Regions from separate parts of the Serratia rubidaea genome, predicted to be linked through region 1. Evidence: predicted binding sites of a transcription regulator. Region 1 holds the regulator's gene; each other region holds the start of a gene.
What was found. Region 1 encodes PhoB, which activates phosphate uptake and scavenging genes when phosphate is short. Its sites were predicted from a motif close to CTGTCATAAAACTGNCNNAT; they were not measured.
Positions count from the first base shown of each region.

Region 2: a site for PhoB is predicted at 1,714-1,733, ahead of glpT (glycerol-3-phosphate transporter). Genes of this name have one in related genera too.
Region 3: a site for PhoB is predicted at 2,202-2,221, ahead of pstS (phosphate ABC transporter substrate-binding protein PstS). Genes of this name have one in related genera too.
Region 4: a site for PhoB is predicted at 2,212-2,231, ahead of serA (phosphoglycerate dehydrogenase). Genes of this name have one in related genera too.

Region 1 covers NZ_CP065640.1:2,558,017-2,562,229, reverse strand. The annotation lists gene I6G83_RS11900 (PstS family phosphate ABC transporter substrate-binding protein) at 1-894, opposite strand, end outside; gene phoR (phosphate regulon sensor histidine kinase PhoR) at 911-2,227, opposite strand; gene phoB (phosphate response regulator transcription factor PhoB) at 2,252-2,941, opposite strand; gene sbcD (exonuclease subunit SbcD) at 3,196-4,213, shown strand, end outside.
Region 2 covers NZ_CP065640.1:1,741,864-1,746,076, reverse strand. The annotation lists gene glpA (anaerobic glycerol-3-phosphate dehydrogenase subunit A) at 1-1,523, opposite strand, end outside; gene glpT (glycerol-3-phosphate transporter) at 1,883-3,235, shown strand; gene glpQ (glycerophosphodiester phosphodiesterase) at 3,348-4,213, shown strand, end outside.
Region 3 covers NZ_CP065640.1:1,484,885-1,489,097, forward strand. The annotation lists gene glmS (glutamine--fructose-6-phosphate transaminase (isomerizing)) at 1-981, shown strand, start outside; gene I6G83_RS06900 (O-methyltransferase) at 1,098-1,754, shown strand; gene I6G83_RS06905 (hypothetical protein) at 1,801-2,115, opposite strand; gene pstS (phosphate ABC transporter substrate-binding protein PstS) at 2,329-3,369, shown strand; gene pstC (phosphate ABC transporter permease PstC) at 3,438-4,213, shown strand, end outside.
Region 4 covers NZ_CP065640.1:499,391-503,603, reverse strand. The annotation lists gene I6G83_RS02310 (oxidative stress defense protein) at 1-333, shown strand, start outside; gene I6G83_RS02305 (LysR family transcriptional regulator ArgP) at 375-1,268, opposite strand; gene rpiA (ribose-5-phosphate isomerase RpiA) at 1,453-2,109, shown strand; gene serA (phosphoglycerate dehydrogenase) at 2,482-3,720, shown strand; gene I6G83_RS02290 (5-formyltetrahydrofolate cyclo-ligase) at 3,769-4,213, opposite strand, start outside.

The sequences.
Region 1 (4,213 bases):
CGGCGACAGCGGCAGATAACCGTCCTGATTCACCAGCGCCTGCCCCTGCGCGGACAGCACCCGGTCAAGAAACGCCGCCGTCAGCGGCTCCAGCGGCCGCTGCGGCGCTTTGTTGATGTAGATATACAGATAGCGCGCCAGCGGATAGCTGCCGTTGCGCACGTTGGCGACGCTGGGCGGCACGTAGCGATCGCCCCGCTCCGCCAGCGGCAACAGTCGGACGCCGCTGGCGCGAAAACCGATGCTGGCGTAGCCGATGCTGTTCAGCGACCCGGACACCGCCTGCACCACCGACGCCGAGCCGGGCAGCTCGTTCACCCGCGCCATAAAGTCGCCGCCGCACAGCGCGCGCAGTTTGAAATAGCCGTAGGTGCCGGAAGCCGAGTTGCGGCCAAAGCGCTGAATGCTGCGCTGCGCCCAGGCGCCCGGCAGCGCCAGCTGGCCCCAGTTGTCCAGCGCCGCAGCGGCGCCGCAGCGGCGAGTGGCGGAGAAAATCTGATCCAGTTGGCCAAGGTTCAGCCCCGGCAGCGGGTTGTCCTGATGCACCAGCACCACCAGCGCATCCACCGCCACCGGCACCGCCAGCGGCGCATAGCCGTAGCGCTGCTCAAACGCCGCCAGCTCCGCCGCCTTCATCGGCCGGCTCATCGGCCCCAGCTGCGCGGCGCCGGCGGCCAGCGCCGTCGGCGCGGTCGATGAACCGGCGGCCTGCATCTGCAGGTTGATATTCGGGTAGTGCTGGCTGAAATCCTGCGCCCACAGCGACATCAGGTTCGCCAGCGTGTCGGAACCGACGCTGGAAAGATTGCCGGACAGCATGCCGTCCGGCTGCGCCCGCAGGCCGAAGCTGCACAGTAACAGCAGGCAGAGCCCTATCCCTCGGGTCAGTCGCATAGCGGTGCCTCACACATTAATTGTTCAGCGCATTCTCTGACAAAGCGCCCGGTACAATCAACCGGTTAGGCAGGGTAAAGATAAAGCGGGTGCCGCTGCCCGGCTCGCTGAGCACCTCCAGGCGCGCATCGTGATGGCTGAGGGCGTGCTTGACGATCGCCAGCCCCAGCCCGCTGCCGCCGGTCTGCCGCGAACGCGCCTTGTCCACGCGGTAAAAGCGCTCGGTCAGGCGCGGCAGGTGCTCGGCGGCGATGCCCGGCCCGTTGTCGCTGACCTGGAACTGCGCCCCCTGCGGCGTCCGCTGCCAGCTTACCTCGATATACGTGCCTGCCGGCGTGTGATTCACCGCGTTATACACCAGGTTGGACACCGCGCTGCGCAGCTGGTCATCGTTGCCGTAGACCTTCAGCGCCTCGTTAACGCGGAAACGAATCTCATGCCGGCCGCCGCTGAGCGACTGCGCCTCACGCTGCAGCACTCGCAGCATCAGGGGCACGTCCACCGTCTCATTCATCTCGACAATCGGCGCCGCCTCGATGCGCGACAGCGTCAGCAGCTGCTTCACCAGCCCGTCCATGCGCCGGGTTTGCTCCTGCATGGTGGCCAGCGCCTTGCCGCGCAGCGAACCGTCCGGCTCGTCGTCGCCCATCATTTCCAGATAGCCCTGCAGCACGGTCAGCGGCGTGCGCAGCTCGTGGCTGACGTTGGCGAAGAAGTTGCGCCGCGCCCCTTCCAGCTGGCGCATCTGCGTCACGTCGCGCGCCACCATCAGCAGCTGCCCTTCCGAATACGGCATTACGCGGAATTCCACGTAGTGCTCATTATTCAGCTGCAGCGTCAGGGGTTTATCAAAGGACTGCTGTTGCAGATAGTGGCTGAATTCCGGGTAGCGCAGCAGGTTGAGAATATGCTGGCCGTTATCCTCCGGCCAGCGAAAGCCGAGCAGATGCTGCGCCAGCCCGTTGCACCAGAAAATATTGCCCTCTTCGGTGGTCATCACCACCGCATCCGGCAGCGATTCGGCACCGCTGCGAAAGCGTTTGATCAACAGCGCCAGTTCGCGCCGCCGCCGGCGGTTGCGCTGCTGCATCTGGTACAGGCCGTAAAACAGCGGCTCCCAGCTCCAGCGGCCCGGCGGCGGCGTCATGCTGCGGTCGACCCACAGCCAGTGGGACAGCTTCAGCTGGTTGTAGAAGTTCCAGCCCAGCGCCGCCAGCACGGCGATCAGCAGTAACCAGGGGAGATAGCCGAAAATCAGCCCCAACAGCAGGGCAGGCAGGCAAAAAAGGGCCAGCTCAAGAGCCAGCCTTTTCCAGGAAAGGCGTTCTAGCACGGCATGCTCTCCGACGCGGCGCGGTTAATAGCGCGTTGAAAAGCGGTAACCTGTGCCGCGAACGGTTTGAACCATTTTGTCATGACCACTGCTCTCCAACGCCTTGCGCAGCCGGCGGATATGCACATCAACGGTGCGGTCTTCCACATAAACGTTAGTGCCCCAGACGTGATTAAGCAACTGTTCGCGGCTGTAAACGCGCTCCGGGTGGGTCATAAAGAAATGCAGCAGTTTGAATTCGGTGGGCCCCATATCCAGCGGCTGTTCATTGGCCATCACCCGGTGCGATGACGGGTCGAGACTCAGCCCCTGCATCTCGATCACCTCTTCCACCGCCATCGGTGAAATACGGCGCATCACCGCCTTGATGCGCGCCACCAGCTCCTTCGGTGAGAACGGTTTGGTGATGTAATCGTCGGCGCCGACTTCCAGGCCGCGCACCCGGTCTTCCTCTTCGCCGCGCGCCGTCAGCATCATCACCGGAATGTCGCGGGTCAGCGCTTCGCGCTTCATATGTTTGATAAATTGAATGCCGGAACCGCCGGGTAACATCCAGTCCAGCAACACTAAATCGGGGAACGGCTCAGACAGGCGCGTTACGGCACTGTCATAATCTTCGGCTTCCAACGGTTGGTAACCATTCTGTTCCAACACAAAGCACACCATCTCGCGAATCGGCGCTTCGTCTTCCACCACCAGTATGCGTCTTGCCATCGTCAATCCTGCCAATGTGTTAGCGTTCACAATTTGTTTGCGGGCGCCATTATGCGTCAGTTTTGTGACAGATTTATGAAATTAACCACTCAGTAACATTCACAATATAAATGATTCTTACCATGGCGGGCGCGTAACCGCCGGAATAGATAGAAATAGCATATTTTTACCCGCCAACCCGTATAATCATCGTCAACGTTTTACCGCCGCCGCGTTTCGCCCCGGCCAAACGGCGGCCTATTCCCGGGAGAGTCATGCGCCTGATACACACCTCTGACTGGCATTTGGGTCAGTACTTTTTCACCAAAAGCCGCGCCGCCGAGCATCAGGCATTTCTGCGCTGGCTGATTGCGCAGATCGAACAGCACCAGGTGGACGCGTTGATCGTCGCCGGCGACCTGTTTGATACCGGTTCGCCGCCGAGCTACGCGCGCGAACTGTACAACCGCTTTGTGGTGGAACTGCAGCAGACCGGCTGCCAGCTGGTGGTGCTGGGCGGCAACCACGACTCCGTGGCGACGCTGAATGAATCCCGCGAGCTGCTCTCCTGTCTGAATACCACCGTGATCGCCAACGCGCAGCCCGACGCCGGGCAGCAGATCGTGACGCTTAATCGACGCGACGGCCAGCCCGGCGCGCTGCTGTGCGCCATCCCGTTCCTGCGTCCGCGCGATTTGCTGACCAGCCGCGCCGGCGAATCCGGCACGCAGAAGCAGCAGGCGCTGCAGGAAGCCATCGCCGACCATTATCAGGCGCTGTATCAGGCGGCCTGCGCGCAGCGCGAGGCGCTCGGCCTGACGCTGCCGATCGTCGCCACCGGCCACCTGACCACCGTCGGCGTCACCACCTCGGATTCGGTGCGCGATATCTATATCGGCACGCTGGACGCCTTCCCGGCGCAGGCCTTTCCGCCGGCGGACTATATCGCCCTGGGGCATATCCACCGGGCGCAGCAGGTGGCCAAAAGCGAGCATATCCGCTACAGCGGCTCGCCGATCCCGCTCAGCTTTGACGAGCTGGGCAACGCCAAAAGCGTGTTTATGGTCGACTTCGCCGACGGCGGGCTGCAGCAGGTCACCCCGCTGCCCGTCCCGCTCTTCCAGCCGATGCAGCTGATCAAGGGCGATCTGGCGCAGATCGAACGGCAGCTGCAGCAGTTTGCCGATTATCAGGGCGAGCTGCCGGTATGGCTGGATATTGAGGTGGCGACGCAGGATTATCTCAGCGATATTCAGCGCCGTATCCAGGCGCTGGCAGATAACCTGCCGGTGG
Region 2 (4,213 bases), 820 kb from region 1:
TTCCAGCGTTCGTTCAGGAAGTGGGAGAGCTGGGCGATGGACTGCTGCGGCGTCGTGACGTTAAAGCGGGACAGCAGGCCGGCGGCGCGACAGGCGCACAGCTCACCCTGACAGGTGCCCATCCCCACGCGGGTGCGGCGGCGTAAATCCACCAGGTTATTCACCGTCAGCGACTCCACCGCGTAGCGCACCTCACCGGCGGTTACCGCTTCGCATTCACACACCAGGCTGGTATCAAGACGGTTTTCGGCCGGCACCAGAGCGGCGCGGTCGCCGTGACGATACACCGCCGAACCGCGGATGCTGGCCGGCAGCGACACCACGCGGCGCACGGTCTCCTCCGCCGACTGGCGCGAGCCGGGCAGCGCCTGTTCGGCGGTGGTGCAGCGGGCGCTGACGCCGAGTTTTTCGCACACCAGATCGGTGGCCCACTCCGCCATCAGCCGGTAGGTCATCAGTTTGCCGCCGGTGATGGTGATAAAGCCTTCCAGGCCGTCGCGCTGCGCGTGATCGAGCAGCACGATGCCGCGGCTGACGTTGCGCCCGGACGGGTCGTCGTCGCTGGCCACCAGCGGCCGCACGCCGGCGTAGGCGCGCAGAATGCGGGTTTGCGCCATCGCGGGCGCCAGCAGCGCCCCTTCGCGCATCAGCGTATCCACTTCCTGCGGCGTCACCAGCATGTTGTCGATCTGGTCGTAATCAATGTGCGTCGAGGTGGTGCCGATCAGCGAGATGGTATCGCCCGGCACCAGAATGTCGGCGTCCGCCGGTTTGCGGCAGCGGTTGATCACCATGTTATTGATGCGGTGGCCGAGGATCAGCAGCGCCCCCTTTGCCGGGAACATGCGCACGCGCAGATCGGCGTATTCGGCGATCTGCTGGCCCCAGATGCCGGCGGCGTTGACCACCACCTCAGCGCGAATTTCATACTGCCGCCGCTGCTGATGGTCGTAAACGCGCACGCCGCGCACGCGATCGCCCACGCGCAGCAGCCCCACCACCTGATGGTAGGTCAGGATCTGCGCGCCCTGTTCGCGCGCATCCAGCATGTTGGCCGCGGTCAGCCGGAAGGGATCCACCGTGCCGTCCGGCACCCGCACTGCGCCGATCAGCGCCGGGTTGGCCGCCGGCTCCAGGCTTAGCGCCAGCTGCGGGTCGATCGCCTGGGCGTCAATGCCGGCCTGCTGACAGGCCTGAATAAACTGCTGCTGATACGCCAGCGAATCCTGCGGCAGCGTAATGAACAGGCCATCGCTGCGTTCAATGCAGTGATGCGCAATACGCTTCAGGATACGGTTTTCTTCAATGCATTCGCGGGCGGACTCGCCGTCGGTCACCGCATAGCGCGCGCCGCTGTGCAGCAGGCCGTGGTTGCGCCCGGTGGCGCCGGTGGCGATATCGTGACGTTCCAGCAGCAGGCAGCGTATGCCGCGGCGCGCGCAGTCGCGGGCAATACCGGCGCCGGTCGCGCCGCCGCCTATAATGATGACATCCGTTTCAGTTACCGGTGCAGCGTGGCTCATTTCCACCCCCAATGACGCTGATGATGGGGCTATTGATCCACAGTTCGTGCGGGCTTTGTTTGATAAGGAACAATAACGAACATAAAACGAAAGAGAAATGTCCATAAAAGTCCACTTATGTGATCGCTATCACGACTTTTTTGCTTTTCTCTATTTCATAACGTTAACGAATCGCTCAAAATTCGCCGTTGTTTTATAAAAGTGTAACAAATGCGCCATCCATCACAGAGCCAACCAGGGGTTTTGTCTAGCATGGCGCTCGTTATAGAACAAAAAGCAACACCCAAACATCCGCTCAAACACGACTCAGAACGCCTGCTCTGAGCGTGTCATAACTGATAAAGCCATCGGAGGCGCTCATGTTGAGTATTTTTAAGCCAGCCGCACACATTGCTCGTGTGCCGGTCGACAAGGTAGATCCGCTCTATCGCCGACTGCGCTGGCAAATTTTTATGGGAATTTTCTTCGGCTACGCCGCGTACTATCTGGTGCGTAAGAACTTCACCCTGGCGATGCCTTATCTGATCGAAGAAGGCTTCAGCCGCGGCGATCTGGGCTTCGCCCTGTCAGGGATCTCCATCGCTTACGGTTTTTCCAAATTTATCATGGGCTCGGTGTCCGACCGCTCTAACCCGCGCGTCTTCCTGCCCGCCGGTCTGATCCTGGCCGCCTGCGTCATGCTGTTTATGGGCTTCGTTCCGTGGGCCACCTCCAGCATCGCCGTGATGTTCGTGCTGCTGTTCCTGTGCGGCTGGTTCCAGGGCATGGGCTGGCCGCCGTGCGGCCGCACCATGGTGCACTGGTGGTCGCAGAAAGAACGCGGCCAGATCGTCTCCGTCTGGAACTGCGCCCACAACGTCGGCGGCGGTCTGCCGCCGCTGCTGTTCCTGCTCGGCATGGCCTGGTTCAACGACTGGCACGCCGCGCTGTATATGCCGGCCTTCGGCGCCATTCTGGTGGCCCTGATCGCCTTCGGCCTGATGCGCGATACGCCGCAGTCCTGCGGCCTGCCGCCGGTGGAAGAGTATAAAAACGACTACCCGGACGATTACAGCGAGAAAGCGGAAGAAGAGCTGACCGCCAAGCAGATCTTTATGCAGTACATCCTGCCGAACAAGCTGCTGTGGTATATCGCGGTCGCCAACGTGTTCGTTTACCTGCTGCGCTACGGCATTCTGGACTGGTCGCCGACCTACCTGAAAGAGGTGAAGCACTTCGCGCTGGATAAGTCCTCCTGGGCCTACTTCCTGTACGAATATGCCGGTATTCCGGGCACCCTGCTGTGCGGTTGGATGTCGGATAAAGTGTTTAAAGGCAACCGCGGCGCCACCGGCGTCTTCTTTATGACGCTGGTGACCATCGCCACCATCGTCTTCTGGATGAACCCGGCGGGCAACCCGACGATCGACATGATCTGTATGCTGGTTATCGGCTTCCTGATTTACGGCCCGGTGATGCTGATCGGCCTGCACGCGCTGGAACTGGCGCCGAAGAAAGCCGCAGGCACCGCCGCCGGCTTCACCGGCCTGTTCGGTTACCTGGGCGGCTCGGTCGCCGCCAGCGCCATCGTCGGCTACACCGTGGACTTCTTCGGTTGGGACGGCGGCTTTATGGTGATGATCGGCGGCAGCATCGCCGCAGTCATCCTGCTGCTGCTGACCATGCTGAACGAGAAGAAACATCACGCAGAAGTTGCGGCCAAACGCGACTAATCGTCACGAAAATCATGCACTATCCTAAAAGGCCGCCGCACCGCGGCCTTTTTATTCCCACTCACTGGCAACGATGCCGCCCACGGCTACCCTGCCACTTAAGGAGAAGACTATGCGGACTCACGTTAAAGCCCTGCTGTCAGGGATTATTCTGGCGACAACCATGAGCAGCGCCGCCTTTGCCGCCGACAAGGTGGTGATCGCCCACCGCGGCGCCAGCGGCTACCTGCCGGAGCACACGCTGCCGGCCAAGGCCATGGCCTACGCACAGGGTGCAGATTTCCTCGAGCAGGACCTGGTGATGACTAAGGATGACGAACTGGTGGTGCTGCACGATCACTACCTGGACCGCGTGACCGACGTCGCCAAACGCTTCCCGGACCGCGCGCGCAAAGACGGGCGCTACTACGCCATCGACTTTACCCTGGCCGAAATCAAATCGCTGAAGTTCACCGAAGGCTTTGATATCAAAGACGGCAAGCAGGTGCAGAGCTACCCGGGCCGCTTCCCGATGGGTAAATCCGACTTCCGCGTCCACACCTTCCAGGAAGAGATTGAATTCGTGCAGGGCCTGAACCACTCAACCGGCAAGAACATCGGCATCTATCCGGAAATCAAGGCGCCGTGGTTCCACCAGCAGGAAGGGAAAGACATCTCCAGCAAAGTGCTGGCGGTGCTGAAGCAGTACGGCTACACCGGTAAGAACGATAACGTCTACCTGCAGTGCTTCGACGCCAACGAGCTGAAACGCATCAAAACCGAGCTGGAGCCGAAGCTGGGCATGGATCTGAAGCTGGTGCAGCTGATCGCCTATAACGACTGGAATGAAACCTACGAGCAGAACGCCGACGGCAAGTGGGTCAACTACGACTATGACTGGATGTTCAAGCCGGGCGCGATGAAGCAGATCGCCCAGTATGCCGACGGCATCGGGCCTGACTACCACATGCTGGTGGAAGCAGAGAAGTCCAAACCGGG
Region 3 (4,213 bases), 1.1 Mb from region 1:
CCGCAGGCCGATGCCCTGCTGGCGCAGGTGCAGCACGTGCAGATCATCGCCTGCGGCACCTCCTATCACTCCGGGATGGTGGCGCGTTACTGGTTTGAGGCGCTGGCCGGCGTACCGTGCGACGTTGAGATCGCCTCCGAATTCCGTTACCGCAAATCGGCGGTGCGTCCGGGCAGCCTGATCATCACCCTGTCGCAGTCCGGCGAAACCGCAGATACCCTGGCGGCGCTGCGTCTGTCCAAACAGCTGGGCTACCTGGCGTCGCTGGCGGTGTGCAACGTGGCCGGCTCGTCGCTGGTGCGTGAATCCGATATGGCGCTGATGACCAAGGCCGGCACCGAAATCGGCGTAGCGTCCACCAAAGCCTTCACCACCCAGTTAACCGTGCTGTTGATGCTGGTGGCGCGTCTGGGCCGCCTGAAAGGCATGGCGGAAAGCGTCGAACACGATATCGTGCACGGCCTGCAGGCGCTGCCTGCGCGCATTGAACAGATGCTGTCGCTGGATAAAAACATCGAGGCGCTGGCGGAAGGCTTCTCCGATAAGCATCATGCGCTGTTCCTCGGCCGCGGCGATCAGTATCCGATCGCCATGGAAGGGGCGCTGAAGCTGAAGGAGATCTCCTATATTCACGCCGAGGCCTACGCGGCCGGCGAGCTGAAGCACGGCCCGCTGGCGCTGATTGACGCCGATATGCCGGTGATCGTGGTGGCGCCGAACAACGAGCTGTTGGAAAAACTGAAATCCAACATCGAAGAGGTGCGCGCGCGTGGCGGCCAGCTGTACGTGTTTGCCGATCAGGACGCCGGTTTTGTCAGCAGCGAAGGGATGACCATTATCCCGCTGCCGCACGTGGAAGAGATCGTCGCGCCGATCTTCTACACCGTGCCGCTGCAACTGCTGTCTTACCACGTGGCGCTGATTAAAGGCACCGACGTGGACCAGCCGCGCAACCTGGCGAAGTCGGTAACCGTCGAGTAAAACCGTCGCTTTTTTGCTGATTAATCCGGTGCACCGTGTGAAATGGTGCACCGGATTTTTTATGGCAAAAAATCGCTGAACTATACTCAAGGCGGTGCAACGTTGAGGGGGCGGATATGCAGCATGCGTGGCAGGAGGTAGATGAATATCTGGAACGCTGTTTGGCGTGTCAGGATGATAATTTGACGCAAACCTTGGCGTTGAATGCCGAGCGTGGTCTGCCGGCGTTTGATGTCTCACCGCTGCAGGGACAGTTTCTGACGCTGATGGCGCAAATCAGCGGGGCGCGCCGGGTATTGGAAATTGGTACGCTGGGTGGTTTTAGCACGCAATATCTTGCCCGCGCGCTGCCGGAGGACGGGCGCGTGGTGACGCTGGAAAAAGAGCCGGCCAATGCGGCGGTGGCGCAGGAAAATCTTCAGCGCGCCGGCTTGCTGGATCGGGTGTCGATTGTGGTGGGCGCCGCGGCGCAGACGCTGCCGACGCTGCAGTCACAGCCGCCGTTCGATCTGACGTTTATCGACGCCGATAAACAAAATAGCCTGCTGTACCTGCAGTGGGCGATCAAGCTGAGCCGCACGGGCAGCGTAATCATCATGGATAATGTGGTGCGCGGGGGAGCTATCGTCGCGGCTCGGCGCGATGTTCATGCCGAAGGCATCCGCCAGGCGCTGGAGGCGGTGCAAAATATGCCGGCATTAAGCGGCACCGCATTTCAGACGGTTGGCGAGAAAGGCTGGGACGGTTTCGCAGTCTTGCGCGTGGAAAAGTGAACGCCGCGTAATAACAAGCCGGCCTCAGCGCCGGCTTGTTTATTCGCTAGCCTTTCACCTTATTGCTCAGTTCCTGCAACGAACGTTTCAGCTCATCGATCTGACGATCCTTATTCCTGTTTTCATCCCGCAGCTGTTTCAGCTCATTTTCATGCTCCTGCAACTTACTTTCAAATTTTTCCAAATCACTCAGGGCATAGTTGGAGGTTCTGTAAGTATTATAATTGCCTTGGAATAGAATCCGATCGCCGTATGTGGCTGAGGACCTTTCACGATCGGGCATGAGTCCTTCCGCCGCCATAACGTTGGCAGAAGCCAGCAGAGACAGGCCAAGCGCCGATAAGATAAATACGTTTTTCATTTGAGATCCTTTCATTTTAGTACTACGTGAGAGATGTCATATTCGGAACTTAGTATAATCAATGAGTTATGCTGTTTTATTATCTAGTGTCATATAACTGTCATATTTCATACATTTTACTGTCACCAAACTGTCCTATTTTCCCTCCTGCAGCAATACTTACTCTGATGAAAACGATTTGAAATCGATTTTTGATGCCCCTTAGGAGGGATTATGAAACTGATGCGTACCACCGTCGCCAGTATTGTCGCAGCGACTTTCTCCATGGCCTCTGTGTCCGCGTTCGCTGCCGCCAGCCTGACCGGTGCAGGCGCGACATTCCCCGCGCCGGTGTATGCCAAGTGGGCAGATTCCTATCAAAAAGAAACCGGCAACAAAGTTAACTATCAGGGGATCGGCTCCTCCGGCGGCGTGAAGCAGATCGTCGCCAATACCGTTGACTTTGGCGCCTCTGACGCCCCGCTGTCCGACGAAAAACTGGCGGCCGACGGCCTGTTCCAGTTCCCGACCGTGATTGGCGGCGTGGTGCTGGCGGTGAATATCCCCGGCATCAAATCCGGCGATCTGACGCTGGACGGCCAGACGCTGGGCGATATCTACCTGGGCAACATCAAAAAATGGAATGACCCGGCGATTGCCAAGCTGAACCCGGGCGTGAAGCTGCCGGAGCAGAACATCGCCGTAGTGCGCCGCGCTGACGGTTCCGGCACCTCCTTCGTCTTCACCAGCTACCTGGCGAAAGTGAATGCGAAGTGGAAAGAGAAAGTGGGCGCCGGTTCTACGGTGAACTGGCCGACCGGCCTGGGCGGTAAAGGCAACGACGGCATTGCCGCCTTCGTTCAGCGCCTGCCTGGCTCTATCGGCTACGTTGAATATGCCTACGCCAAACAGAATAACCTGGCGTACACCAAGCTGGTCTCCGCCGACGGTAAGCCGGTCAGCCCGACCGAAGACGCCTTCAGCGCCGCCGCCAAAGGCGCGGACTGGAGCAAAACCTTCGCGCAGGACCTGACTAACCAGAAAGGCGACAACGCCTGGCCGATTACCTCCACCACCTTCATCCTGGTGCATAAGGCGCAGAAAAAGCCGGAGCAGGGCACCGAAGTGCTGAAGTTCTTTGACTGGGCGTACAAGTCAGGCGGTGAGCAGGCCAAAGCGCTGGATTATGCCGTACTGCCTGAGGAAGTGATCGAGCAGGTGCGCGCCGCATGGAAAACCAACGTGAAAGACAGCGCCGGTAAAGCGCTGTACTAAACGGCCGAGGCATTTCTGTCGGGGCCCGGTTCGCCGGGCCCTCCAAGCTTTAAACAGAAGAGTAATTTATGGCTGAGTACAAGCCGACCATCAAAGCGCCGAGTAAAAACGGCGATGTCATCTTCAGTGCGCTGGTTAGGCTGGCTGCGCTGATTACCCTATTGCTGCTGGGCGGCATAATCGTTTCGCTGATTTTCGCCTCCTGGCCGAGCATCCAGAAATTCGGCTTCGCCTTCCTGTGGACCAAAGACTGGGATGCGCCGGCGGAACAGTTTGGCGCGCTGGTGCCGATTTACGGCACCATCGTCACCTCGCTGATCGCGCTGATTATCGCGGTGCCGGTCAGCTTCGGCATTGCGCTGTTCCTGACCGAGCTGGCGCCGAATTGGCTGAAGCGTCCGCTGGGCGTCGCCATTGAGCTGCTGGCGGCGATCCCGAGCATTGTCTACGGCATGTGGGGGCTGTTTGTCTTCGCCCCGCTGTTTGCCGAATACTTCCAGACGCCGGTGGGCAACGTGCTGTCCGGCATTCCGATTGTCGGCGAACTGTTTGCCGGCCCGGCCTTCGGCATCGGCATCCTGGCCGCCGGGGTGATTCTGGCGATCATGATCATCCCGTATATCGCCGCGGTTATGCGCGACGTGTTCGAGCAAACGCCGGTGATGATGAAAGAGTCGGCCTATGGCATCGGCTGCACCACCTGGGAAGTGATCTGGCGCATCGTGCTGCCGTTTACCAAAAACGGCGTGATTGGCGGCGTGATGCTGGGGCTGGGACGTGCGCTGGGGGAAACCATGGCGGTGACCTTTATTATCGGCAACACCTACCAGCTCGACAGCGCGTC
Region 4 (4,213 bases), 2.1 Mb from region 1:
GGCGCGCTGAAGTCCGGCCTGAATGAGATCCGTGCGGTGGAACTGGGGGTTGCGAATCCGGACGAGTACCGGCAGAAGGCTCGCCAGCAGGCGATTGAGAACGCCACCCAGCAGGCGGCGTCGCTGGCCCAGGGCTTTAAGGCCAAGCTGGGGCCGGTGTACAGCATCCGCTACCACGTCGCCAACTATCAGCCGATGCCGGTTGCCCGGATGTATAAGGCCGCCAGCGCCGCGCCGGAAACCAGCGCCGCGCAGACCTATGAGCAGCAGAGCATCCATTTTGACGATCAGGTTGACGTGGTGTTTGAACTGCAGCGCGGCGGCGCGCAGTAAGCCGCAGACAGTACAGCAGGGCGCCGGTAACGGCGCCTTTTTTAATCCTGGCGCAGCACCTGGCGGCCGTGCTCCAGCAGGGCGTCGGTCACTTTGCGCATCATGCGGCTTTCCGGCGCGAAGCGGTGCCAGAACAGCATCCGGCGCTGGAACAGCCCCGGGGTCAAATCGATCAGTTCGCCGGACGCCAGCTCCTTCTCGATCTGCAGGTGCGGGATCATACAACAGGTGGTGCCCTGACGCGCCAGCTGCACAAAGGCCTCCGACGAGTTAACGATATGGCAGGGCACGCTGCCCGGCGAGAGATCGAAGTTTTGCTGCAGGAAGGCCTGATGCATGTCGTCCAGATGATCGAAGGCGACGGCCGGCGCTTTCAGCAGCGCCGAGCGGGTGACGCCGTTCGGGAAGTAGCGCTCGGCAAAATCCGGCGAGGCGACGAACAGATAGTCCAGCGCGCCCAGTTGATCGACCAGACAGCTGGGCAGCGGCTGCGGCTGAATACTGACCGCGCCGACCACTTCGCCGCGGCGCAGGCGCTCCTGGGTGCGGGTTTCATCTTCCACCTGCAGGTTCAGACGGATCGGCGAGTCGGCCAGCACCGGTTTTAACGCCGGCAGCAGCCAGGTCGCCAGACTGTCGGCGTTGACCGCCAGCGACAGCAGCAGCGGCGTATCGACGCCGGTATCGTTGCCCAGCCACTCCTCTTCCAGCAGTTCCACCTGGTGCAGCAGCGCCAGCAGTTTCTGCCCCTGCTCGGTGGGGCGCGGCGGCACGGTGCGGACCAACAGCGGCTGGCCAAACAGGTTTTCCAGCTGTTTGATGCGTTGAGATACCGCCGATTGGGTGATGCAAAGTTTTTGTGCCGCGCGTTCGAAGCCGCGTTCACGGATCACCGCGTCCAGCGCTTGTAGCGTTCTGTAGTCTGGGCGTTTCATCGGAGAGATATCCCTTAATGTTAATGGTTTCTGGCACTATACCTTAAATAGCGCCGCTTGCATCACCGAGCAGGCGTGACGTCAGGCGTGCACGGGCCACAATTTGCGATCCATACCTGCATGCAGCGGAGCGATTTACCCTATAATACGCATACGTTTTCGTATATAGGCAATGGAAAATAGCATGACGCAGGATGAACTGAAAAAAGCGGTAGGCTGGGCGGCGCTGGAATACGTGAAGCCGGGCACCATCGTCGGCGTGGGCACCGGGTCGACCGCCGCTCACTTTATTGACGCGCTGGGGTCTATCAAGGATCAAATTGAGGGTGCGGTGTCCAGCTCCGACGCCTCCACCGCCAAGCTGAAAAGCCTCGGCATTCACGTATTCGACAGCAACGAAGTGGATTCGCTGGATATCTACGTCGACGGCGCGGACGAAATTAACGGCCATATGCAGATGATCAAGGGCGGCGGCGCAGCGCTGACGCGGGAAAAAATCATCGCCGCCATCGCCCGCAAGTTTATCTGCATTGTGGATGCCTCCAAGCAGGTGGACGTGCTGGGCAAGTTTCCGCTGCCGGTCGAAGTGATCCCGATGGCGCGCTCCTACGTGGCGCGCGAGCTGGTGAAATTGGGCGGCCTGCCGGAGTATCGTCAGAACGTGGTCACCGACAACGGCAACGTGATCCTCGACGTGCACAACCTGAGCATCACCGATGCGGTGGCGTTGGAGAACAAAATTAACGGCATCGCCGGCGTGGTTACCGTCGGGCTGTTCGCCAACCGCGGCGCCGATGTGGCGCTGGTCGGCACCGCAGACGGCGTCAAAGTGGTCGAATAACCTGCGGCCGCAGATGCGGGCTGCGTCGTCCGGCGCGGCCCGTTGCCGGCATAATTCTCAGCAGAAAACATCTTTTCTTTAATTCGCCAAATTTGGTGACATATATCACATTTTTGTCATAACCTCGGCTAAGCTGCTGCCAAATTCTGCCTGCATGGCATTTTCAACCAGAATCCGCTGCCTGAACTGCCCCTTGCGCCACGGGCTGAGCAATCGTTTGTATTGCCGCCCGCGTTATTTTTGCTATGTTGGTGGTCGAGCTGTTTTATCTCTTCCCGTCATCCGGCTGCCGGCAAGGTGAAAACCCTGCGGGGCGCCCGCGAGCGGAAGAGGGGACAGCCGCTTCTGAAGTCTGAACATAGGGTCGGGTAAATGGCAAAAGTATCATTGGAGAAAGACAGGATTAAATTCCTGTTAGTGGAAGGGGTTCATCAAAGCACGGTGGATAATCTGCGCGCTGCCGGTTATACCAACATTGAATATCACAAAGGTGCGTTAGACACCGAGTCACTCAAGGCATCGATCCGCGATGCGCATTTCATCGGTATCCGATCGCGCACGCATCTGAGCGAAGAAATCTTCGCCGCGGCCGAGAAACTGGTGGCGGTAGGCTGCTTCTGCATCGGCACCAACCAGGTGGATTTGAAAGCGGCGACCAAACGCGGCATCCCGGTGTTTAACGCACCTTTCTCCAATACCCGATCCGTCGCCGAAATGGTGCTGGGCGAGCTGCTGCTGATGCTGCGCGGCGTCCCGTCGGCCAACGCCAAGGCGCACCGCGGCGTGTGGAACAAACTGGCCGTAGGCTCGTACGAGGCGCGCGGCAAGAAACTGGGCATTATCGGCTACGGCCATATCGGCACCCAGCTGGGCATTCTGGCCGAAGGGCTGGGGATGAAGGTGTTCTTCTACGATATTGAGAACAAACTGCCGCTGGGTAACGCGCAGCAGGTGCGTCATCTGTCCGACCTGCTGAATATGAGCGACGTCGTTACCCTGCACGTGCCGGAAACGCCATCGACCAAGAACATGATGGGCAAGGACGAGATGGCGCTGATGAAGCCAGGCTCGATCCTGATCAACGCCTCCCGCGGCACCGTCGTCGATATTCCGGCGCTGTGCGAAGCCCTGTCCAGCAAGCACCTGGCGGGCGCGGCGATCGACGTGTTCCCGGAAGAGCCGGCGACCAACAGCGATCCGTTCAATTCGCCGCTGTGCGAGTTTGACAATGTGATCCTGACGCCGCACATCGGCGGCTCCACGCAGGAAGCGCAGGAAAATATCGGCGATGAAGTGGCCGGTAAACTGGCGAAGTATTCCGATAACGGCTCTACGCTGTCAGCGGTTAACTTCCCGGAAGTGTCGCTGCCGGCGCACAGCCCGAACGCCAGCCGCCTGCTGCATATCCATGAAAACCGCCCCGGCGTGCTGACCCAGATTAACCAGATCTTTGCCGAAGAGGGCGTTAACATCGCCGCGCAGTATCTGCAGACCGGCCCGGAAATTGGTTATGTGGTGATTGATATCGAAGCGGAAACCGAACGCGCCGACGCAGCGCTGCAGCGGATGAAGGCCATTGCCGGCACCATTCGCGCCCGCCTGCTGTTCTGATTCGCGTTTCAGCGCTGATAAAAAGGCCGGGCTTGTCCCGGCCTTTTGCTATTGGGCGATTTGCCAGGCCCAGACTTTGGACGGGGTGACGATCTCCGGCAGCGGGATATCCCAGTGTTCGCTCGGGATGCTCTCCACCTGCTGACAGTCGTGCGCCAGTCCGATCGGATAGGGGCCGCCGTGCTGCCACTGCTGCAGCGTGCGGTCATAGAAGCCGCCGCCCATACCCAGGCGCTGCCCCTGAGCGTCGAACGCCACCAACGGCGCCAGAATGACCGCCAGCTGCGAGGTTGGCAGCACGTTACGCACGTCCAGTTCAGGCTCGAGAATATTAAAGCGGTTGGGGCGCAGCACGCTGCCGGCATGATAGTGCAAGAACAGCAGATTCCCCGGGCTGAACGGGTGCAGCACCGGCAGATAAAGCCGCTTGCCCATGCGCCACAGGCGCTCGATCAGCGGGCGGGTATCCAGCTCGCCGTCAAAAGAGAGAAAC